2 regions of the Streptomyces sp. TS71-3 genome follow, and region 1 is predicted to be linked to the other one. Evidence: riboswitches for the same ligand, from Rfam matches in the RefSeq annotation. Region 1 holds a riboswitch; the other holds the start of a gene.
The links. A riboswitch is a leader RNA that binds a small molecule or an ion and turns the genes downstream of it on or off. The one in region 1 is predicted to bind thiamine pyrophosphate.

Region 1 (11,240 bases):
GGGTGACAAGGGTGTGCCAGGGCGGGTGACGTGGCGGTGCCATGCCGGAGACGGTCCCGTGCCGGGCACCGGATCAGGCGGTGTACCGGATCAGGAGGCCCGCAGGCGCTTGGCGAACTCCGCGGCCGCCGCCGCGGGGTCGTCCGCGCCGGTGATCGCGCGCACGACGACGACCCGGCGGGCGCCCGCGTCGAGGACCTGGTCCAGGTTGCCGAGGTCGATGCCGCCGATGGCGAACCAGGGGCGGTCGGTGCCCAGGGACGCGGTGTACCGCACAAGACCGAGGCCCGGCGCGTGCCGGCCCGGCTTGGTGGGGGTGGGCCAGCAGGGGCCCGTGCAGAAGTAGTCCACGCCCTCCTCGACGGCCGCGGCCGCGGCCTCCGGTTCGGCGTGGGTGGAGCGGCCGATCAGGACCCGCTCGCCGAGTACGGCCCGGGCGGCGGGTACGGGAAGGTCGCCCTGGCCCAGGTGGAGCACGTCGGAGCCGGCGGCGTGGGCGACGTCCGCGCGGTCGTTCACCGCGAGCAGCTTGCCGTGCCTGCGGCAGGCGTCGGCGACGACCCGCAGGTGCTCCAGCTCCTCCGCGGCCTCCATGCCCTTGTCGCGCAGCTGGACGATGTCGACACCGCCCGCGAGGGCCGCGTCCAGGAACTCGGGCAGGTCGCCCTGCCGCTTGCGCGCATCCGTGCAGAGGTACAGGCGGGCGTCGGCGAGCCGGTCCCTGAGGGTGCCGGGCTCGGCGGCGGGGCCGGGGGCCGGGATGGCGCTCTGGCTGGTGCTGGGCACGGCGGGGTCCCCCCAGGGGTCGTCGGTGGCGGCGGTGGATCGGCCCGGGTCCGCGGGCGGGCGCGGGACGCGCACGTCCCGGCGTACGGGCCGCGGGGTGGCCGCGGCCCGTACGCGCGGCTGTTCGTGGAGTCAGCGGATCCGAATCAGACGGCGAGCGCCTGGGCGCGGCGCTTCACCTCCGTGCCGCGATTCTCGCTGAGCGCCTGCGCGGGCGTGCCCGGCAGGCTCGGGTCCGGGGTGAAGAGCCACTCCAGCATCTCTTCGTCGGTGAAGCCGTCGTCCCTCAGCAGCGTCAGGGTGCCGGTCAGGCCCTTCACGACCTTGTCGCCGTCGATGAAGTCGGACGGAACGTGCAATGCCCTGTTCTCACCGCGGCGCACAGCGATCAGCTGGCCCTCCTTGACCAGCTGCCTGACGCGCGTCACCTCCACGTCGAGCCGTTCGGCGATGTCCGGGAGGGTGAGCCAGGCGGGGACGAGAGCATCGATCTTTGCGTCAATCTCGGTCACAGGACAAGCGTGCCATCTTGGACCGGCAGTCGGAAGCGGGGCGCCTCCGGCGAGGCGCGCCGCGGGGCGGGCACGGTCGGCAGGACCCTCAGGCTGTGGCCGATTTCAGGGGCCGGGTGGGGTCGGAGAGGGCGGCCGGGTCCATGGGCGTGGCGGACTCGATGAGCCTGCGGCCCTGGGCCAGGTCGCGGGGGCGGCTGACGGCGAGGACGGCGACCAGCTGGGTGCCGCGGAGCCAGCAGGCCGACCAGGAGGCGCCCGCGGGGTCGCCCCGCCACACCAGCGAGTCGGCGCCCGTGTGGTGCCCGGCGTACTGCACGAACCGGCCGAACTGCTCCGACCAGAAGTACGGCACGGGATCGTAGACCGCGCTGGTCAGGCCGAGGATGTTGGCGGCGACGGTGCGCGGTCCCTGGAGGGCGTTGTCCCAGTGGTGCACCAGGAGCCGTTCCCCGTAGCGCGCGGACGGGAACGACGCGCAGTCCCCCACCGCGAACACGTCGGGCGCCGAGGTCCGCAGGCCGTCGTCCGCGCGGACCTCGCGGTGGGTGCCGAGCGCGATCCCGGAACCGGCGAGCCAGCCGGTCGCGGGGCGGGCGCCGACGCCGACGACGACGGCCCCGGCGGGCAGCCGGGTGTCGTCGTCGAGGACCACGCCGCCGGGCTCCAGACGGGCCACCCGCGCGCGCGTGCGCAGCCTTACGCCGGCCTCGGCGTACCAGTCCGCCATGGGTGCCGCCACCTCCCGGGGCAGCGCGCCGGCGAGCGGCTGGTCGGCGGCCTCCACGACGGTCACCTCGCAGCCCGCCTCACGCGCCGCCGTGGCGAACTCGGCCCCGATCCAGCCGGCCCCGACGACCACGATGTCGTGCTGCGCGGCGAGTACCGGGCGCAGTCGCTCCGCGTCGTCGAGGGTGCGCAGCAGGTGAACGGCCGGCATGTCCTCGGCGCCGGGCAGCCGGACGGGCTCCGCACCGGTGGCGATCACCGCCACGTCGTAGGGGACGGGACCCTGGGGGGTGTCCACCTCGTGGTCGGCGGGCCGCAGGCCGGTCGCCTCCTGGCCGAGCCGCAGCTCGACACCGAGCGCGTCGAAGTCGATGTCGAAGGCGGAGCCCTCCGCCTTGCCGAGCAGCACGGCCTTGGACAGCGGCGGCCTGTCGTACGGCGGGTGGACCTCCGCGCCGAGCAGGGTGACCGGGCCGTCGAAGCCCTGCTCGCGCAGGGCGACGGCGGTCTGCACGCCCGCCATGCCGGCCCCCACCACGACGATGCGGCGCTCCGCCTGAAGCTGGTGTGACCGGCTCTCCGGTCCCGTCTGCTCGCTCACCCGATCACCATAAGCGCGTGACTTTCCGTCAGTCAGCCGTTCCCCGAGGCGTACTCCCTGGGAGGGCCCCCGGAATGCGGCTCCCTTACTGGGTCGCACGGTGAGGGGCTAGGGTGGGCCGCAGGAAAGAGCTCCGCGGGAGCCCGGACGCACCGGGCTGAGAGGGAGGCTGGGACGGCCTCCGACCGTACGAACCTGATCCGGGTCATGCCGGCGAAGGGAGGGTCTTGACACCCATGCGACCCCGTGACGAAGGCGGTCCGCCCCCGGCGGACGGGCCGCGCCCCACAGGACGTCCGCCGGGCGGCACACCACCCGGGCGCGACGACGGGACGTCCGCACCGCCCGCACCGGACACCGGGGCCTCCCCTCCGCCGGGAGGGGGCACCGGGACCTCCACACCGCTCGCGCGGGACACGGCCACGGCCGCACCGCCCAGCGGCACGTCCTGGGACGTGCTGGTGGTCGGGGGCGGCGTCATCGGCCTGGTGACGGCCTGGCGCGCGGCGCAGCACGGGCTGCGCACCACCGTCGTCGACCCGGCGCCGGGCGGCGGCGCCGCACAGGTGGCGGCGGGGATGCTGGCCGCGGTCACCGAGCTGCACTACGGCGAGCAGACCCTGCTCGGCCTGAACATGGCCTCGGCGCGGCGCTACCCGGACTTCGCACAGGAGCTGTCCGAGGCGTCGGGCGTGGCGGATCTGGGCTACCGCGCCTGCGGCACCCTGGCCGTCGCGCTCGACGCCGACGACCGCGCCCACCTGCGCGAACTGCACGCCTTCCAGCAGCGACTCGGGCTGGACCCGCAGTGGCTGACGGGCCGTGAGTGCCGCCGTCTGGAACCGATGCTCGCCCCGGGCGTGCAGGGCGGCCTGCGGGTGGACGGCGACCACCAGATCGATCCGCGCAGGCTCTCCGCGGCCCTCCTGACGGCCTGCGAGCGCGCCGGGGTGCATTTCCATCGGCAGTGGGCCGCACGCCTGCCGGTGGAGCGGGACAGGGCCTCGGGCGTCGTCCTGGAGGACGGCACCCGGGCCTCGGCCGGGCAGGTGGTGCTGGCGGGCGGCAGTCTCAGCGGACGCCTCGCGGGCGTTCCCGAGGGCGTTCTGGCGCCGGTGCGGCCGGTGAAGGGGCAGGTGCTGCGGCTGACCGTGCCGGCCTCGCACGCGCCGTTCCTGAGCCGGACGGTACGGGCGGTGGTGCGCGGCAACAGCGTCTACCTCGTGCCGCGGCTGAGCGGTGAGCTGGTGGTGGGCGCCACCAGCGAGGAACTCGGCTGGGACACCACGGTGACCGCGGGCGGCGTGTACGAACTGCTGCGCGACGCCCACGACCTGGTGCCCGGCATCACCGAACTGCCCTTCACCGAGAGCTCCGCGGGACTGCGCCCCGGCTCCCCGGACAACGCGCCGCTGCTCGGGCCCACCGCGCTCCCCGGGCTGCTGCTCGCGACCGGGCACCACCGCAACGGCGTCCTGCTCACCCCGGTGACCGGCGACATCATGGCGCACGTCCTGACCACCGGTGAACTTCCCGAGGACGCACGCGCCTTCACCCCGCGACGCTTCAGCGAGGCAGAGCGAAGGGAGCAGAGGACATGACCGGCAGGACCGCTTCCGTATCGGTCTCCGTCAACGGCAAGGGCCAGGACGTGCCCTCGGGGACGACGCTCGACGCGCTCGTCGCCGGGATCTCCGCGGCGTCCTCCGGGATCGCCGCCGCCCTCAACGAAACCGTCGTCCCGCGCGCGCAGTGGCCCCGTACCCCGCTGCGGGACGGGGACCGCATCGAGGTCCTGACCGCCGTCCAGGGAGGGTGACGCAGATGGCAGACGACGCGTTCGTGCTGGGCGGGAGGACGTTCGGCTCCCGCCTGATCATGGGAACCGGCGGCGCCCCCAGTCTCGACATCCTGGAGCGGTCCCTGATCGCGTCGGGCACGGAACTGACGACGGTCGCGATGCGCCGCCTCGATCCGGGCGTGCAGGGCTCGGTGCTCTCCGTCCTGGAGCGGCTCGGCATCCAGGTGCTGCCGAACACGGCGGGCTGCTTCACCGCCGGTGAGGCCGTGCTCACCGCCCGCCTGGCGCGTGAGGCGCTCGGCGGTGACCTGATCAAGCTGGAGGTCATCGCGGACGAGCGCACCCTGCTGCCCGATCCCGTCGAGCTCCTGGACGCCGCGGAGACCCTGGTCGACGACGGTTTCACGGTCCTGCCGTACACCAACGACGACCCGGTGCTCGCCCGGAAGCTGGAGGACGTGGGCTGCGCGGCGGTGATGCCGCTCGGCTCCCCCATCGGCTCCGGGCTCGGCATCCGCAACCCCCACAACTTCCAGCTCATCGTGGAGCACGCGCGCGTGCCGGTGATCCTGGACGCCGGTGCGGGCACCGCCTCCGACGCGGCGTTCGCGATGGAGCTGGGGTGCGCCGGGGTGATGCTGGCGTCGGCGGTGACCCGCGCCCAGGAGCCGGTGCTGATGGCGGAGGCCATGCGGCTCGCGGTGGCCGGGGGGCGGCTCGCGTACCGGTCGGGCCGCATCCCGCGCCGGCACTTCGCCGAGGCCTCCTCCCCGGCGGAGGGGCTGGCCCGCCTGGACCCGGAACGCCCGGCCTTCTGAGCGGGTGCCGGTGACCCGGCCGTGACCCGGAACACCCCTCGGGCCGGTGGCCCGGCTGCGACCCGGACCGCCGCCTCGGGCCGGTGGCGGTCCGGTCCGCGACCGGCCACCACGGCGGCCCCGGCTGCCGGGTCGGCCGTCACGGGACGGCTTCAGTCCCGCACCGGGGACGTCCGTGTGGTCCGGGTTGTCGGTGACGGCTCGTAGACTCACCTTTCGTGGACACGACCCTCTCGGACCGGCTGATCGGGCAGGTCCTCGACGACCGGTACCGCATCGACGCGCTCATCGCGGTGGGCGGGATGGCCACGGTCTACCGAGCGGTGGACACCCGCCTCGACCGTGTGCTCGCGCTGAAGGTGATGCATCCGGCGCTCGCCGCCGACGCCTCCTTCGTCGAGCGCTTCATCCGCGAGGCGAAGTCGGTCGCCCGGCTGGCCCACCCGAACGTGGTCGGGGTCTACGACCAGGGCACCGACGGAGGCTACGTCTTCCTGGCCATGGAGTACGTCGCCGGCTGCACCCTGCGCGACGTGCTGCGCGAGCGGGGCGCCCTGCGCCCGAGGGCCGCGCTGGACATCCTGGAGCCCGTGCTGGCCGCGCTGGGCGCCGCGCACCGCGCCGGGTTCGTGCACCGCGACATGAAGCCGGAGAACGTCCTCATAGGGGACGACGGCCGGGTGAAGGTCGCGGACTTCGGCCTGGTACGCGCCGTGAACACGATCACCAGCACCACGGGCACCGTCCTGGGCACCGTCTCCTACCTGGCCCCCGAGCAGATCGAGCACGGCACCGCGGACCCCCGGGTCGACGTCTACGCCTGCGGTGTCGTGCTGTACGAGATGCTGACCGGCGCCAGGCCGCACTCCGGCGACTCCGCCGCCCAGGTGCTCTACCAGCATCTGAGCACGGACGTGCCGGCCCCGTCGGCCTCCGTCCCCGGGATGCCCGCCGAGCTGGACGCACTCGTGGCCTCCGCCGCGGCGCGGGCGCCCCAGGCGCGCCCGCAGGACGCGGTCGCCCTGCTCGCGGACGCCAGGCGCGCTCGGCAGGCACTCACGAGCGAGCAGCTCGACGCCCTGCCGCCCGGCGCGCGTGCCACCGCCCACGACAACGCGGAGGACCGCACCAGCGTGATCCCGAGCGCCTTGCGGGCCGCCGTCGGCGCCCGGTCCGGAAGGCGCCGGCACGCGGGCGGCAGCGCCCGCGAGGACGTGGTGGCGATGCACCACTCCACCAGCCGGCTGGAGAGCCCGCCCCCGGTGCGCCGCCGCCCGCGCCCCCGGCGCGGCACCCTGGCGCTGATCATCGCGGTGCTCGCCGTGCTGGGCCTGGGCGTGGGCGTCTGGTACATCAATTCCGGCCAGTTCACCCGGGTGCCGCCGCTGCTGGCGAAGACCGAGTCGGAGGCGAGCCGGCGGCTCGCCGACGCCGACCTGAAGACGGGTGACATCAAGCACGCGTACAGCGACACCGACGAGCGGGGCACGGTCATCGCCAGCGACCCCAAGGCGGGCAGCCGCATCCGCAGCCACGACGAGGTCGGCCTGACCATCTCGCTCGGCCCGCGGACGGTCCGGGTGCCCGATCTCCAGGACGTGCCGCTGTCCAAGGCGAGGGCGCAGCTCAAGGGCGCGGGCCTGGCGCCCGGCATGGTCAACAGGACGTTCAGCGACGCCGTCGAGAAGGGCGCCGTGATCCGAACGGACCCGCCCGCCGGAAACAACCTCAGGGCGGGATCCGCGGTGGCGCTCACGGTCAGCAGGGGCGAGCCGGTGGACGTCCCCGACGTCGGCGGCGAGTCCGCCGCCGAGGCGACCGCGGATCTGCACGACGCCGGTTTCGGCGTCAAGGTCGCGGACAAGCAGGTCAGCTCCCCCTTCGACGCGGGCACGGTCGCCGCCCAGTCGCCGGGCAAGGACACCCAGGCCGGCGAGGGCGACGTCGTCACCCTGACGCTCTCCAAGGGTCCCGAGATGATCGAGGTGCCGGACGTCGTCGGCCAGAACGTGGACGACGCCAAGCAGAAGCTGACGGACGCGGGCTTCGACGTCGACGTGGACCGCGGCTTCCTCGACTTCGGCGACAAGGTCAAGGACCAGTCGGTACAGGGCGGCGACAAGGCCCCCGAAGGGGGCACGATCACCCTCAAGGTGGGCTAGGGCAGGGCTGGGCCTCCGGCATGGCACCCTGTCCCGTGTGAGCAGCCGAACCGGCCGTAGTAGCCGAGTACATGATCCCCTCGGGGTGGCGCGCAATCCGGTCGGCGGGCATGTCCCGGTGGCCGGCGGCCTGGCCTCGGCCGGGCTGTCGTACGCGCGCGAGATGGGTGCCGAGACCGTGCAGGTCTTCGTCGCGAACCCGCGCGGCTGGGCGACCCCGGCGGGCAACCCCGAGCAGGACGAGAAGTTCCGCGAGGCCTGTGCCGCGGAGCGCATCCCCGCCTACGTCCACGCCCCGTACCTGATCAACATGGGCTCGCACACCGCCGAGACGGTGGAGCGGTCGGTGGTGTCGCTGCGCCACTCTCTGCGGCGCGGCCGTGACATCGGGGCGCTCGGCGTCGTCGTGCACACGGGTTCCGCGACGGGCGGGCGGCAGCGCGCGGTGGCGCTCGCCCAGGTACGGGAGCGGCTGCTTCCGCTGCTCGACGAGCTGACCCACGACGACGACCCGTACCTGCTGCTGGAGTCGACCGCGGGCCAGGGGGCCTCGCTCTGTTCCAGGACGTGGGACTTCGGGCCCTACTTCGACGCGCTGGACCACCACCCGAAGCTCGGCGTCTGCCTGGACACCTGCCACATCTTCGCGGCGGGCCACGACCTGACCGGCCCGGACGGCACGCGGCAGACCCTCGACCTGCTGGTGGAGACGATCGGCGAGGGAAGGCTGAAGCTGATCCACGCCAACGACTCGAAGGACGTGGTCGGCGCCCACAAGGACCGGCACGAGAACATCGGCGCCGGTCACATCGGCGAGGAGGCGTTCCGGGCGCTGATGGCCCACCCCGCCACCGAGAACGTGCCCCTGATCCTGGAGACGCCCGGGCCGAAGGAGAAGCACGCCCAGGACGCGGCGCTCCTGAAGAAACTCCGGGAGTAGCGGCCGGATCGGGAATACCCCTAGGGGGTATGACGTTCACTCGGGTAAGGACATCACACCGGACCAGGGGGCACCATGCTGGAGAACACTCACGAAACGGCCGGCCACGAGCACGCTCACCACGCAGCGGCAGGCGCCACCCACCCGGCCACCTGGGCGACGGCGGCGCGGGCCACTCTGCACTGCCTGACCGGCTGTGCCATCGGAGAGGTGCTGGGCATGGTCGTCGGCACCGCGCTCGGCTGGGGGAACCTGCCGACCACCCTGCTCGCCATCGTCCTGGCGTTCTTCTTCGGCTACTCGCTCACGCTGCGCGGCGTGCTGACCGCGGGTGTGGGCCTGCGGGCGGCGGTGCGGGTCGCGCTCGCGGCGGACACCGTCTCCATCGCCGTGATGGAGCTGATCGACAACGGCACCATCGCCGTCTGGCCCGCGGCCATGGACGCCCACCTCGTCGACCTGCTCTTCTGGGTCTCCCTCGGGATCTCGCTGGTGCTGGCGTTCCTGGTCACCACGCCGGTGAACCGCTGGATGATCGGGCGCGGCAAGGGGCATGCGGTGGCTCATCAGTACCACCACTGAGTCGCCGGCCGGACGGCCGGGGAGTAGCCGATGGCCGGGCCGGTGGGCCCTTGAGCTCCTGGGCTCCTGGGCTCCTGGGCTCCTGGGCTCCTGGGCTCCTGGGCTCCTGGGCTCCTGGGCTCCTGACAGTACGAGCGTGACGGGCGCCCCGGGCGTGGCACAGGCCGCGCTCGGGGCGCCCGGTCGTTCAGAGCTCCGGTCCGTCCCCCGGTTCCTCCTGGTAGGAGTAGCGCTGCTCGCGCCAGGGGTCGCCGATGTTGTGGTAGCCGCGTTCCTCCCAGAACCCGCGGCGGTCGGCGGCCATGTACTCGATGCCCCGCACCCACTTGGGGCCCTTCCAGGCGTAGAGGTGCGGAACGATCAGGCGGAGCGGGAAGCCGTGCTCCGCGGTGAGCGGCTCGCCGTCCTTGTGGCTGGCGAAGATCACTCCGTCGGCGGTGAAGTCGGAGAGCCGCATGTTGGAGCTGTAGCCGTACTCGGCCCAGATCATCACGTGGCTGGCGGAGGGCGAGGGCGGGGCCAGGTCCAGGACGGTCGCGGCGGGCACGCCGCCCCACTCCGCTTCGAGCATGCTGAACTTCGTCACGCAGTGCAGGTCGGCCGTGACGGTCGTGTACGGCAGCGCGGAGAACTCCTCGTGGGTCCAGCTCGTGGTGCCGCCGTCGGCGGTGACGCCGAAGACCCGGAACTCCCAGCGGTCGGGCCGGAACTTCGGTACCGGCCCGTAGTGGGTGACCGGCCAGCCGCGTTGGAGGCGCTGGCCCGGTGGGAGCTCCGGCCGTGCTGCGTGCCGGGATGCGCGTCCCACCGGATGAGCCATGCTTCCATCCTGACAGACCCGGTTTGGGCTGAGCGGGCGGTTCCGTGCGGGCCCCTTTTCGGCCCCTCGCCGCCACCGCCTGCGGCGAGCCCTTCCCGTCCAGCCCCTTGCTGCCTCTTGCCCGGCTCTCCGACGGTGGGGGGCTGAGCGCGCAGTTCCCCGCGCCTCCTTCCGTCCGCCTGCGGCGGGTCGCCAGGGCCAGGCCCCTTGCTGCCTCACGCGCGGCTCTCCGCCCGTCCGGGCTGGGAGCGCAGTCCCCCGCGCCCCCTTTGGCGCACGCGCCACCGCCTGCGGCGAGGCCCGGCGGCCCAGCCCCTTGCTGTCTCGCCCGGCTCTCCGCCCGTCTTGGCTGAGCGCGCAGTTCCCCGCGCCCCTTTGCGGCGCACGCGCCACCACCTGCGGCGAGCCCCCTGCGGCCCTGAGAGGCGGCGGTCCCTGACGGGGCCCCGCCCGTCAGGGGCGCATCGGGTGAGAGGAGGCCTTACTGGTCCCTGTACATCTCCGCGACCAGGAACGCCAGGTCCAGGGACTGGCTGCGGTTGAGGCGGGGGTCGCATGCCGTTTCGTAGCGCTGGTGGAGGTCGTCGACGAAGATCTCGTCGCCGCCGCCCACGCACTCGGTGACGTCGTCGCCGGTGAGCTCGACGTGGATGCCGCCGGGGTGGGTGCCGAGTTCCTTGTGGACCTCGAAGAAGCCCTTCACCTCGTCGAGCACGTCGTCGAAGCGGCGGGTCTTGTGGCCGGAGGCCGCCTCGAAGGTGTTGCCGTGCATCGGGTCCGTCACCCAGGCGACCGTGGCACCGGTCGCGGTGACCTTCTCGACCAGCTCGGGCAGCTTGTCGCGGACCTTGTCGGCGCCCATGCGGACGATGAAGGTCAGCCGGCCCGGCTCGCGGTCGGGGTCCAGCCGCTCCACGTACTCCAGCGCCTCCGCGGCCGTGGTGCTCGGGCCCAGCTTGATGCCCAGCGGGTTGCGGATCTGCGAGGCGAACTCGATGTGCGCGCCGTCCAGCTGACGGGTGCGCTCACCGATCCACACGAGGTGGCCCGAGGTGTCGTACAGCCGGCCGGTACGGGAGTCCGTGCGGGTCAGCGCCGTCTCGTAGTCGAGCAGCAGCGCCTCGTGCGAGGAGTAGAACTCGACGGTCTTGAACTCCTCCGGATCGGCTCCGCACGCGTGCATGAAGTGCAGGGCGTTGTCGATCTCGCGGGCCAGCTGCTCATAGCGCTGGCCGGAGGGGGAGGACTTCACGAAGTCCTGGTTCCAGGCGTGCACCTGGCGCAGGTCGGCGTAACCGCCGGTGGTGAAGGCGCGCACCAGGTTCAGCGTCGAGGCCGACGCGTGGTACATCCGCTTCAGACGCTCGGGGTCCGGGACGCGGGCCTTCTCGGTGAAGTCGAAGCCGTTGACGGAGTCGCCCCGGTAGCTCGGCAGCGTCACGCCGCCGCGGGTCTCCGTGGGCTTGGAGCGCGGCTTGGAGTACTGGCC
Region 2 (11,240 bases), on a different contig from region 1:
TCGAGCACGCCCAGCGAGCCGATGATCACGCCGGCCAGCAGCAGACCGCTCATGTCGATCGACGGATACAGGCCGTGGATCAGCCCGGTGTTGTCGTCGGTGTTGCCCGTCAGCGCCGACCACCCGATGAAGAGGGAGCCGAGCACCCCGATGAGCAGCAGCGACACCAGCGTGCCCAGCACGGCGACGGAGGTGCGCGCGGTCAGCCCGTGGCACATGTAGAGCGCGATCAGCATGATCGCGCTCGCCCCGACCACCGCCACCAGCAGCGGATTCGCCCCTTGCAGGACGGCCGGCAGGACGAACTGGTTCAGCACCAGGAAGCTGACCGCCAGCGCCACCAGAGCCGTGACGCCACGCAGCCGGCCCACCACGATCACCGCCAGGGCGAAGATCCCGGCGAGCAGCGCCATCGGGAGCTTCCGGTTCACGTCGGTCACCGAGTACTGGAGTTCCTTGGGCGCGTCCGGCGCATAGGCCACCACCACCTTCTGCCCCTGGTGGAGCTGGCGCGGCGCGTCGGGCTGGACGATCTCGGTGAAGGTGCGGCCGGTGTCCTTGCCGGTGGTGATCCGGACGGTCGCCTTCCCGCAGGTCCCGTGCTTCTCCTGCTGGGCGGAGCTGCCCTCGGCGGTCGAGGTGTCCCCCGTGGGCGCCTCCGCCGAAGCGTTCACGGATGCGCAGCTCACCTTGTCGATGCGGGCCACGACCGCCTGCTGGCTCTGCCGGTCGAAGCCGACGCCGGTCCGCTTGTGCGGCGGCGCGCCCCCCGGCCAGAGCGCCACGATGCCGACCACGACCGCGATGGCGAAGGGGATCAGGATGGCCCCGATGACCTTGCGCAGGTGACGCGAGACGGGCGCGGCGGGCCCGTGGGAGTGCGTGTGCCCGTGCCCGTGGGCGTCCGCGGGATGGTTGCCGGTGGGGCCGTGGCCGTCCGGCTCGTGGCCCCGGCCCGCGTCCCAGGGGCGATCGTGGGCCTCCGCCGGGCGGCTGCGGGGGGCACCTGCGCCGTGCGGCGCGTTCTGGGCGCCCCGACCCCTCTGGGCACGCGGGGCGCCCTCGGTGCGCGAAGGGTCCGGAATGTGTGTGGGCCCGGTGCCGTAGGGGTCGTTCGGGACACGTGGGGGTCGGGTGCCGTACGGACCGTTCGGGACGCGTGTGGATCCCGTGTCGTACGGGGCGTTCGGGGCTCGCGAGGTGCCCGAGTCGTATGGGGTGTTCGGGGTCTGTGCGGTGCCTGTGCCGTACGGGTCGTATGGGGTGTTCTGGTCGTACGGGCCGCGTCCGTACTGACGTTCGTGCCGGTTCCCGTCGTCATAGCCGCCGTAGCCGCCGTACCCGTCGTACTCCTCGTTCGCGTCATACCGGTCGTGCCCATCGGGTCCGTCGGGCCTGTTGCGGCCACGGCCCCGACCTGCGGATTCTGGTCCCGGGCCGGGACGGCCGCCGGGGCCCGGACGGGGGTTCCGGCCGGGTGGCGGCGGAGGAGGCGGCTGCATGCTGGTCACCGATCGATCAACGCGAGTACTCGCTCTTGGACGTGGGCCCTCTGTTCAGCGTGCCCGGTATGACGCTAGCGTGGATGCACATTTGCACACGCGGGAGCTCGGAGCACCGGGCTGAGAGGGCGCTGAATCTCACACGCGGAACACGTGTGCCCTGCGCGTACGACGTACGCGCTCAGGGGCCCACGTTCCGTCGTCAGGAGTGGCTGCGTCGACCGCCGAACCTGTTACCGGGTAATGCCGGCGTAGGGAGTAGGTCGTATGACCAATCAGGATGCACACACGCCTGCCACCGCCCCGACCGGGTCCGACACGCCTGCCCCGCCTGTCACGTCTTCCAACGGAGAAGCCGGACAGGCCGGACAGAACGGGCGGACCGGGGAGTCCAACGGCTGGCACAAGGCGTATCTGCCGGGTCCAGAGGGGTCCTCGCACCCCGACCTGCGTGTACCGGTCCGTGTGGTGCACCTCACCAACGGAAAGTCCGTCACGCTGTACGACACCTCGGGCCCGTACACCGATCCGGCCGTCCGAACCGACGTCCGCCGCGGTCTGTCCCCGCTGAGGGAGAACTGGATCACGGCGCGCGGCGACACCGAGGAGTACACGGGCCGTCCGGTCCGCCCCGAGGACGACGGGATCAAGCACACCACCCCGCGGGGCGGCCTGCGCAATCTCGACGCGGTCTTCCCGGGCCGGCCGCGCAGGCCGCTCCGGGGCCGCCCGGGCTTCGCGGTCACCCAACTCGCGTACGCGCGCCGGGGCGAGATCACACCCGAGATGGAGTACGTGGCCGTCCGGGAGAACATGAGCCCCGAGGTGGTGCGCGAGGAGATCGCGGCGGGCCGCGCGGTGCTCCCCGCGAACATCAACCACCCAGAGATCGAGCCGATGATCATCGGCAAGCGGTTCCTGGTGAAGGTCAACGCCAACATCGGCAACTCCGCTGTGACCTCCTCGATCGAGGAGGAGGTGGAGAAGATGACCTGGGCGACCCGCTGGGGCGCCGACACGGTCATGGACCTCTCCACCGGCCGCAACATCCACACCACCCGCGAGTGGGTGCTGCGCAACTCCCCCGTCCCCATCGGCACCGTCCCGCTCTACCAGGCGCTGGAGAAGGTCGACGGCAAGGCGGAGGAGCTGACCTGGGAGATCTACAAGGACACCGTCATCGAGCAGGCCGAGCAGGGCGTGGACTACATGACGGTGCACGCCGGCGTACGCCTGCCGTACGTGCCGCTGACCGCGAACCGCAAGACCGGCATCGTCTCGCGGGGCGGCTCCATCATGGCCGCGTGGTGCCTGGCACACCACCAGGAGAGCTTCCTCTACGAGAACTTCGAGGAGCTCTGCGAGATCCTCGCGGCCTACGACGTGACGTACTCGCTGGGCGACGGCCTGCGCCCCGGCTCCATCGCCGACGCCAACGACCGCGCGCAGTTCGCCGAGTTGGAGACCCTCGGCGAGCTCAACAGGATCGCCAAGCGGCACGACGTGCAGACGATGATCGAGGGCCCCGGGCACGTCCCGATGCACAAGATCAAGGAGAACATCGACCTCCAGCAGGAGATCTGCGAGGAGGCCCCGTTCTACACGCTCGGCCCGCTGACCACCGACATCGCGCCCGCCTACGACCACATCACCTCGGGCATCGGCGCCGCGATGATCGGCTGGTGGGGCACGGCGATGCTCTGCTACGTCACCCCGAAGGAGCACCTGGGCCTGCCCAACCGCGACGACGTCAAGACCGGAGTCATCACCTACAAGATCGCGGCCCACGCGGCGGACGTGGCCAAGGGCCACCCCGGCGCCCAGGACTGGGACGACGCCCTCTCCGACGCCCGCTTCGAGTTCCGCTGGGAGGACCAGTTCAACCTGGCCCTCGACCCCGACACGGCCAGGGAGTTCCACGACGAGACACTCCCGGCCGAGCCGGCCAAGACGGCGCACTTCTGCTCGATGTGCGGGCCGAAGTTCTGCTCGATGAAGATTAGTCGAAGCATCACAGAGCGCTTCGGCGGCGAGGCGGCTGAGGGCGCGACGGAGGAGGAGATCGAGGCCGGGATGCTCCAGAAGTCACGGGAGTTCGCGGCGGCGGGGAACCGGGTCTACCTGCCGTTGGCGGACTAGGTCCAGGTACAGGCCCAGGCAAGCAAGCGTCGGTCCGGGACTCCTCGGGGTCCCGGGCCGACGTGTTTTGCGGCTGAGTCCTACCAGGCAGCCGTGGCTTCAACTTCGTACGCGAAGGGCTCGTGCAGTGGTCACCAAGAGCAAGAGGCCGCCGATGGTGGTGGCTCCAAAACTGAGGAGCAACGCTGAGTGGGGCGGTAGCGACCAGCGCAGCCCGAGGGAGTACAAGCCGCCGATGACATCGGGGCCCAGGCTGCCACCTGTGGCTTCGGCCAACACAATGCCGGCCGACAGGCGTTCCGCATGGGAGCCGTCAGCTTTCGCAGTGGCGGTGGTCATCAGGGTGGGGTAGGCCGTGCCCGTTCCCAGGCCGGCCACCGCCCATGTGGCATCCGTGAACAGTGCAGCGACTGTTGGTGCAGGTCGTGCGACCAGAATGGTAACGACGCTCGCACTGGCGAGAAGGAGCACAACAGCCCCGGCTACGGAGAGGGTGGCGGCGGATATGCGCAGGCGTTCGCAAAGGCCGGGCTGTACGAGGCTGCCGATCGCCCAGCACACCGTGCCAGCGGTGAGTGCAACACCCGCCTGAGTGAGCGCCGCACCCAGGCCACGGGTGACGGTGAGCGACAGCGTCCCCTCGGCGCCAAAGAAAGTGAAGGCCAGCAGCAGCATCCCAATGGTCGCCGTCCGTGAAGCAGGAGCAACGTCGGAAGGCAGGAGCCGTGCGAGGGCGTACCCGACGACCAGCAGCCCAGCGACGGCGAGTGCAACGGCGGGTATGGACCCGATGCTTGTACCGACCAAGATTGCCAGGACGCTGGAGACCAAGAGGAGGACTCCGCCGCCCGGGGTCGGCGAGCGCCTGATGTCGCCGCTGGTGAACATCCCCGTCTGGCCTGCCACGAGAGCCGTCCCGCCAGCAGGAGGGGAACAAGCAACAGCAGTGTCCAACGCCATCCGAGAAGGCTTTCGACGAAGGCCGCGTACGGCGGGCCTACGAGCGCAGGCACGATCCACATGGCCGCGATCATCCCGTAGACGCGGCTGCGGAGGTGCTCGGGCACAGTCCGGGCCACCGCTCCAAGACTCAAGGTTGCCAGCGTCCCGCCGGCTGCCCCTTGAAGTATTCGTCCGACGATGAAGAACACGAGCACGGGTGCCGTAACGGATACGAGTGCGCCGAGGCAGTAGACGACCAATCCGAGAGTGAGCAGCCAGCGGCGTCCGATGCGCTCGGCGAGAGCAGCGCCGAGAGGAATCATCGTCAGTGTCGCGAGAGTGCCGGCCCCTGCGGCCCAACCGAAGTAGTGATCTCCACCAAGATCCTTGGTGATCACCGGAAGAAGGGTGGAGACAGCCAAACCCTGTATCGCTGCGGCCAGTTCAAGCGCCAGTAGTCCTGCTATGAGCCGTCCGCGTCGCCCGCGCAGGACCTCCTTCCACGACCCGGCTGCATCAACACCTTCCCCGTCAGCCGTATGGTGCCGTGATAACTCAGCCGTCATTTCCTTCCCCTTCCCCATCTGTCTCATCGCAGAGCAGATATTCCGCCGGGAACTGCTTGAGAAGCTGCTGAAGCGTGTGCTTGAGCGACGGGAGGTGGCCGTGTCGCAGTGGTCGGTGGGGCGTGCACCTGCGTTGGCGGACCAGGTCCAAGTACAGGCGCAGGTCCAGATCCAGGTCCAGGTCCAGGTCCATGCGAGCGTCGGTCCGGGATCCCTCGGGGTCCCGGACCAGCGCTCTGCCGGCGAACGTCGAGGCCGAACGCTCCCACGGCGGTGGCGCCGCAGCCGGTGCGAACGTCGCCGGGATCCGCCGGTGTACCGGCGAGGTCACCGTGGCGTCCGTCCCTCGGTCGCAGGATCGACTGCCTGCGGTCGTTCAGGACGAAGTCGCGCTCTTCGGCTTCCTCGGTGCGGCGGCGCTTCGCGGGGTGATGGCGAGACCGGCGGGCGCGTTGACGCCGGTGATGGTGGTGGTGACGGTGTTGGTCCTGGTGTCGATCACCGACACGGTGTCGGTGTCCACGTTGGCGACGTAGGCGCGGGCAGGGTCGTCGTGCGCAGGCTTGCCTTGCGCGGTGGCGGGCGATGCCACGGCGAGCGGGACCGCCAGGCCGGCGAGTACCGCCGATCCCACCCAGGCCCGCACGACCCTCCCCCATCTGCGCTCACCGCCGTGACGTCGCCCGGTGGCCCCCGTTCCGGTGTTCCCTGTACCGCGATATCTGACACGAAGACCTCCTGAAGTGCACGTGATGCCGAACCGGCGCCGGCTGTGGCCAAGCTATGCGCCGGTATCGCCCGAAAAAGATGAAGATCACATGTCTGGGGCTGTATGGGTGATCCGAATACCACCTTTGGCCACCCGGCCACGGCAACGGGCGTGGGACACCTTGCCCGCACGTTCACCTGGAGCCGCCGAAAGCCCGCTTGGTGTCGACAACTTGCCCGGCGTCGACGGCTCGCTCGGCGGAAGCATCAACGTGAGCGCGATGCCAACGGGCGGACCCGTCCGGATACCCAAGGCGCCCTCCGCTGATGGTGGAGGACGCAGACTGCCTGCGTGAGCGGAGGGCCTTATCGAGCACCCTGCGTTCGGTGGCGGGAGGCGGCCACCCACGCGGCGGCGATCACGCCGTAGGCGAGATGGTCCGCCACCTGCGGCCACCGCGGCAGCTCGCGGACCCGGGCGGTACGCCTGCCCGGCACGCCGAGGTCGAGCCCGGCGATGGCGAGGCCGGCGAGCGCGCCCCACGCGGTGGTCGCCCGTCGCGGCAGCACGGCCGCGAGCGCCACGCCCCAGCCGACGCTGATCCCGAAGTGGACGGGGACCGCGGCGGCGAGCAGCCGCACCGAGCGGACCTCATCCGGCAGCAAGAGCGATCCGGCCGCGCGGGTCGCTTCCAGCGGATCACGCCGCGTGGCCAGAGCGTGCACCGTCGAGGGCACGCCGCTGAGCACACCGGCGACGATGCCCGCACGCATCCCGGTTCCGAGGACGGCCATGCCCTTGGACTAACACCGCGCGGAGGCGCTCCACAAGTTCCGAGCCGGAAGTCCCGAGCCGGCATTCTGCATCGGGGTTCGGTGTTTCAGGTCCGGATTAGAGGTCAGCCGGGAAAAAGGCGCAGATGTGCATCTTTGTGATCGTACGTGTCGCTGGGCCCGTGCGCGGAGAGTGCTCGCCGGCGGTCCGCGGCACACCTCACCGGGACCTCACCGGAGCATCGCGAGAAACATCACGAGAAACATCACCGGGACATCACGAGACATCACCGAAAGGAACCGCACCATGCCTTTCGTCGCGACCAAGGACGGTACGCAGATCTTCTACAAGGAGTGGGGATCCGGCCAGCCGGTCGTGTTCAGCCACGGCTGGCCGCTGAACGGCGACGCCTGGGATCCGCAACTCATGATGGTCGCGGAGAACGGATACCGCGCCATCGCGCACGACCGCCGCGGCGGCGGGCGTTCGAGCCAGACGTGGGAGGGCAACGACCTGGACACCTACGCCGACGACCTGGCACAGCTCATCGAGGCGCTCGACCTGCACGATGTCATCCTCGTCGGGCACTCCACGGGCGGCGGCGAGGTGACGCGCTACATCGGGCGCCACGGGAGCGACCGGGTCGCCAAGACCGTCCTCCTCAGCGCCATCCCCCCGCTGATGCTGAAGACGGACGACAACCCGGACGGGCTGCCGATAGATGTCTTCGACGACATCCGCAACGGCATCCTGACGGACCGCTCGCAGTTCTACGAGGACCTGAGCGCCAACTTCTTCGGCGCCAACCGCTCCGGTTCGCACGTCTCCCAGGGCATCCGCGACGCGTTCTGGCGGTGGTCCATGGAGGTGGGCATGAAGAGCGCGTACGACTGCGTGAAGGCCTTCTCGGAGACCGACCTCACAGAGGACCTGAGGGACTTCGACATGCCCACGTTGATCGTGCACGGCGACGACGACCAGATCGTGCCGATCGTGGCCGCGGGCAACAAGTCCTCGGGGATCGTCAAGGACGTCGACTACAAGGTCTACCCGGGCGCTCCGCACGGTCTGACGATGGTGCCGCCGTTCGCGGACAGGTTCAACACCGACCTGATGGCGTTCATCCAGGCCTGAGCACGGAGTCCGTCCGTACCTGAGCAGGGAGTCCGTCTGCACCTGAGCAGCGGTTCTGTTCGTACGTGACCAGGGGTTCTGCTCGCACCCGACCAGGGGTGCTGCCCGCACCCGACCAGGAGCTCTGTCCGTGCCCGACCAGGGGCTCTGTCCACACGTGAGCGCCGCGCTCGGGCAGGGGCCCGACCGCGCCGCCGGTCCCCGTCTCACTCCGGCTGGTGCTCCGGCCCCCCGTAGTCGGGGCTGGTGAAATCGGGGCTGCTGTAGCGGGGGCGGGCGGCGGTGGTGCCGCTCTCGGGGCTGCTGAAGCCGGGGCGGTGGTAGCCGAGGTGGGGCATGCGGCCTGTGTGCTCCACCGCCGCGTGCTCCGCCTCGCCGGCCACCGCGGGGCGCCGTTCCTGCAAGGCCTCCTGGAGGAAGGGGCGGATGCCGCGTTCCAGCAGGGCCCGGTGCCAGGCCTCGCGGGTGCGGCGCACGTTCTCGTCGAGCTGGTCGCGGTCCGCCGCGCGCAGGGACGTCGAGCCGTTGCGCAGCGCGGTCAGCAGCAGGCCGGCCGTGGCGAAGGAGATGGCCGCCGCGGTGATCGCGGCGAACACCCACCCTGTCGTGCGCAGCGTCTGCGCGAACGCGGGTTCGGGGCCCACCAGCTTCAGCGCGTAGCCGACCAGCAGGAAGATCAGCGCCGCGGCTCCGGCCAGCAGCGGCGCGAGCACCGCGAGGACCGCGGTCAGGCCCGCGCTGGCGGGTTCGCCGGGCTCGGCTCCGGCGCGTGTGAAGTCGCCCAACGCGCCTCTGTCCTGGCCCGCGCCGCGGCGCACACCTGCCGGACGGGGCGCCCGGGTGGCGCGCGCCGGGGCGCGCAACTCGCTGCGGGCTCTTACGTAGTGCTGGTACTCCACGGCGGCCGCGGCCGTTATGAGGGCCGTCGCGTCGAGTGCCATGGTGCGGAGCTGCCCGGCGGTGAGCGCTCCGCCGGCCATGGTGAGGTCCTGGCGTTGGGCGCGCAGCGCTTCGTCGAGGATCCGCTCGTACTCCCGGCGGTCCTCGGTGAGCAGGTGTGGAGCGCTGTTCATGTGCTTCCCCCGATGCTCCATAGGGCGTGGGGCCTGCTGGGACGCGGGCCGCGGGCAGAAACGGAGGGGACCCTGCTATGGAGGAACACATGGTAGAGCGGTCACGGCACGCGGTGACAGGGGGTTTCCGAAAATTGCCCTACTGGCCAGGGCGATCCGGTATAGGAGGAGGGTCGAACAGACGAGCGGCCGGTCAGGCGTGTAGGGGAAGCGGGCAGACCAGCAGCTTTCCGGCCATGGTCACTCCGCCGTCCATGGCGATGGCCAGGCCCTCCGCGTAGACGTGCGGTCCCTCGACGCCCTGTCCTTCGGCCTCCTCGCCGTCCTCGGAGCCGACCTCGCCCAGCAGGTACGGGATGGGGCTGTGGCCGTGCACGATCCGGGTGCCGCCGTAGGTGCTCAGCAGCTCGCGGACGGCGCTCGGGCCGTTGTCGTCGCGGAAGGCGAAGCGCTTGGTGAACTTCCGGAAGAGTTCCCAGCACTCGTTGGGGTCGTTGCGGGTGAGGGCCTCGCGGATGGTGTCGTTCACGGCCTCGATGGAGTCGCCGTAGTCGAGGTAGGAGGTGGTGTCGGAGTGCACCAGCAGGTGGCCGTCCTCCTCCTCCATCGCGTCGAGCCGGGACATCCACTGGAGGTGGTGGTCCTCCAGCCGGTCCATGTCGGTCTTCTGGCCGCCGTTCAGCAGCCAGGCCGCCTGGAAGGTGGCGGTGCCCGCGCCCGAGTTCACGGGGGTGTCCCCGAACCGCTTCGCGCCCAGCAGCAGCAGCTCGTGATTGCCCATCAGCGCCTTGCAGTAGCCGCCCGCGGCGGCGGCCTCTGCGGACAGCCGCATGACGGTGTCGATGACCCCGATGCCGTCGGGCCCGCGGTCGGTGAAGTCGCCGAGGAACCACAGGCGGGTGTTCCCGGCGATCCAGTTCCCCTCGGCGTCGACGATGCCCTGGGCGGTCAGCGCCTCGAGGAGTTCGTCGAGGTAGCCGTGCACGTCGCCGACGACGAACAGCGGGCCGAGGCCGTCGGGGTGGTCCTGCTCCGGCGCGGGGTCGGTGGCCGTGACGGCCGGCATCTGGAGCGTGTCACCGCGGTTGACGACCGGCAGGTCGCGCTGCGTGGGGGTGTAGCCGTCGGGGTCCGCGAGCGGCTCGGGTGCGTCGGTGGATCCGGGCGCATCGGCGGATCCGGCGGCGGCCGGCGGCACGGGGGCGTGGTCGGCGAGGTCCGGTGCGCCGGCGCCCGGGCGGGTGCTCGCGGCGAGGGCGGGGCCCGGGATGACGATCTGGGCGGGCGCCGGAAGGGCCGTCTCCGGCGTGGCGGGCGCGAGGTGCGAGGACTCCTGCGGGAGCGGCGCGAACTCCGTAGAAGCGGGCGCCACGGGGTGCGCGAGTGTCATGTCGGCGGGCTGCACGCCCCCGGCATACGTTCTAGCTCGGTCCGCCTCGGCCTGTGCCTCCGAGGCGGGCTGTTCGGTGAGCACGCCCACGGCGTCTCCCGGCCGGCCGTCGGCGGGCCCTTCGTCGGCGGGACCGATGCCGGCCGCGTACTCCGGCACGCGAAAGTCGTGCGGTGTCGCCATCCGCAAGACGGGTCCTTGACCGGCCCCCTGAGTCATCGACCCCTCCACCACCCTCGCGCCGCAGCTGCACCGGATCGGACTGCCTGGTCGCAGCGGCCCGCGGTGTCGTCCGCCCATCATAGGAATGCGGCTCGCGCTGTGTGATGACCTAGGGGCGGTGAATCGGTACCTGACGCCGATTCACCGCGCATTTCGTCCGAATTATCCGTCTGCTTCCGCTGGTTGCCCTGAGTTTTCCTTGCCCTATTCGCGGACTCCCCGCCGGACTTCCTTCGAATCCGCCCGTCGTGCCCGCCCTGCCCGTCTGCCCGCTCGCGCTGTCCGCACGCCTGCCCGGACTGCCCGCCGGCTCGCTCCGCCTCGTCCGCGCCGGCTCGGCCCGCGCTGTCCACGTGCGCCGTGCCGTTGCCGTCCGAGTGGCGTTTCGGTCGGATCGCCTTGATCCGACCGTTCTGGTTGCTCCAGCCGCTCGGTCGCTCCGGTCGTTCTCGTCGCTCCAGCGCTCCGGTCCTTCTGGCCGTTCCAGTCGATCCGACCGTTGCAGCCGATGCAGCCGTTGCAGCCGATCCGGGCGGTCCTGCCGTTTCCGGCTGATCCGCGTGCGGTTGGCCGGCGCGCCCCGGTGGGACGCCCCCGGGGGGGCACCGTGCTCCGCCCGAACGGGACGGAGTTGGCGGTGCCCGCCGGGGAAGGCGACCGGTCGACCGGCCTGTCGACCGGCCTACCCCTGTCTCGGCGACCGGGGCGGGCTGACCGTGGTGCGCGGTGGTCGCCGCTGGGACGAGCTCCGCACGATCAGTTCCGTGGGTATCACCTGCTCGACCGGCT

Region 2: it holds a riboswitch for thiamine pyrophosphate, as region 1 does, so the genes downstream of both, thiC (phosphomethylpyrimidine synthase ThiC) here and thiO (glycine oxidase ThiO) in region 1, are expected to answer to the same signal.

What each region holds. Positions count from the first base shown of each region.
Region 1 covers NZ_BNEL01000001.1:4,521,333-4,532,572, reverse strand. Annotated here, with positions in the region: gene thiE (thiamine phosphate synthase) at 91-762, opposite strand; gene Sm713_RS18310 (Rv2175c family DNA-binding protein) at 933-1,298, opposite strand; gene Sm713_RS18305 (NAD(P)/FAD-dependent oxidoreductase) at 1,387-2,628, opposite strand; TPP riboswitch at 2,754-2,867, shown strand; gene thiO (glycine oxidase ThiO) at 2,865-4,229, shown strand; gene thiS (sulfur carrier protein ThiS) at 4,226-4,447, shown strand; gene Sm713_RS18290 (thiazole synthase) at 4,453-5,247, shown strand; gene pknB (Stk1 family PASTA domain-containing Ser/Thr kinase) at 5,466-7,409, shown strand; gene Sm713_RS18280 (deoxyribonuclease IV) at 7,495-8,349, shown strand; gene Sm713_RS18275 (DUF4396 domain-containing protein) at 8,425-8,931, shown strand; gene Sm713_RS18270 (sulfite oxidase-like oxidoreductase) at 9,119-9,751, opposite strand; gene Sm713_RS18265 (class II 3-deoxy-7-phosphoheptulonate synthase) at 10,233-11,240, opposite strand, start outside.
Region 2 covers NZ_BNEL01000003.1:845,971-857,210, reverse strand. Annotated here, with positions in the region: gene Sm713_RS28035 (YibE/F family protein) at 1-1,085, opposite strand, end outside; TPP riboswitch at 1,592-1,777, shown strand; gene thiC (phosphomethylpyrimidine synthase ThiC) at 1,770-3,641, shown strand; gene Sm713_RS40765 (hypothetical protein) at 3,741-4,316, opposite strand; partial or broken gene Sm713_RS41765 (MFS transporter) at 4,451-5,149, opposite strand; gene Sm713_RS28020 (hypothetical protein) at 5,526-5,795, opposite strand; gene Sm713_RS28015 (hypothetical protein) at 6,224-6,652, opposite strand; gene Sm713_RS28010 (alpha/beta fold hydrolase) at 6,939-7,766, shown strand; gene Sm713_RS28005 (hypothetical protein) at 7,973-8,839, opposite strand; gene Sm713_RS28000 (metallophosphoesterase) at 9,033-10,229, opposite strand; gene Sm713_RS27995 (LacI family DNA-binding transcriptional regulator) at 11,134-11,240, opposite strand, start outside.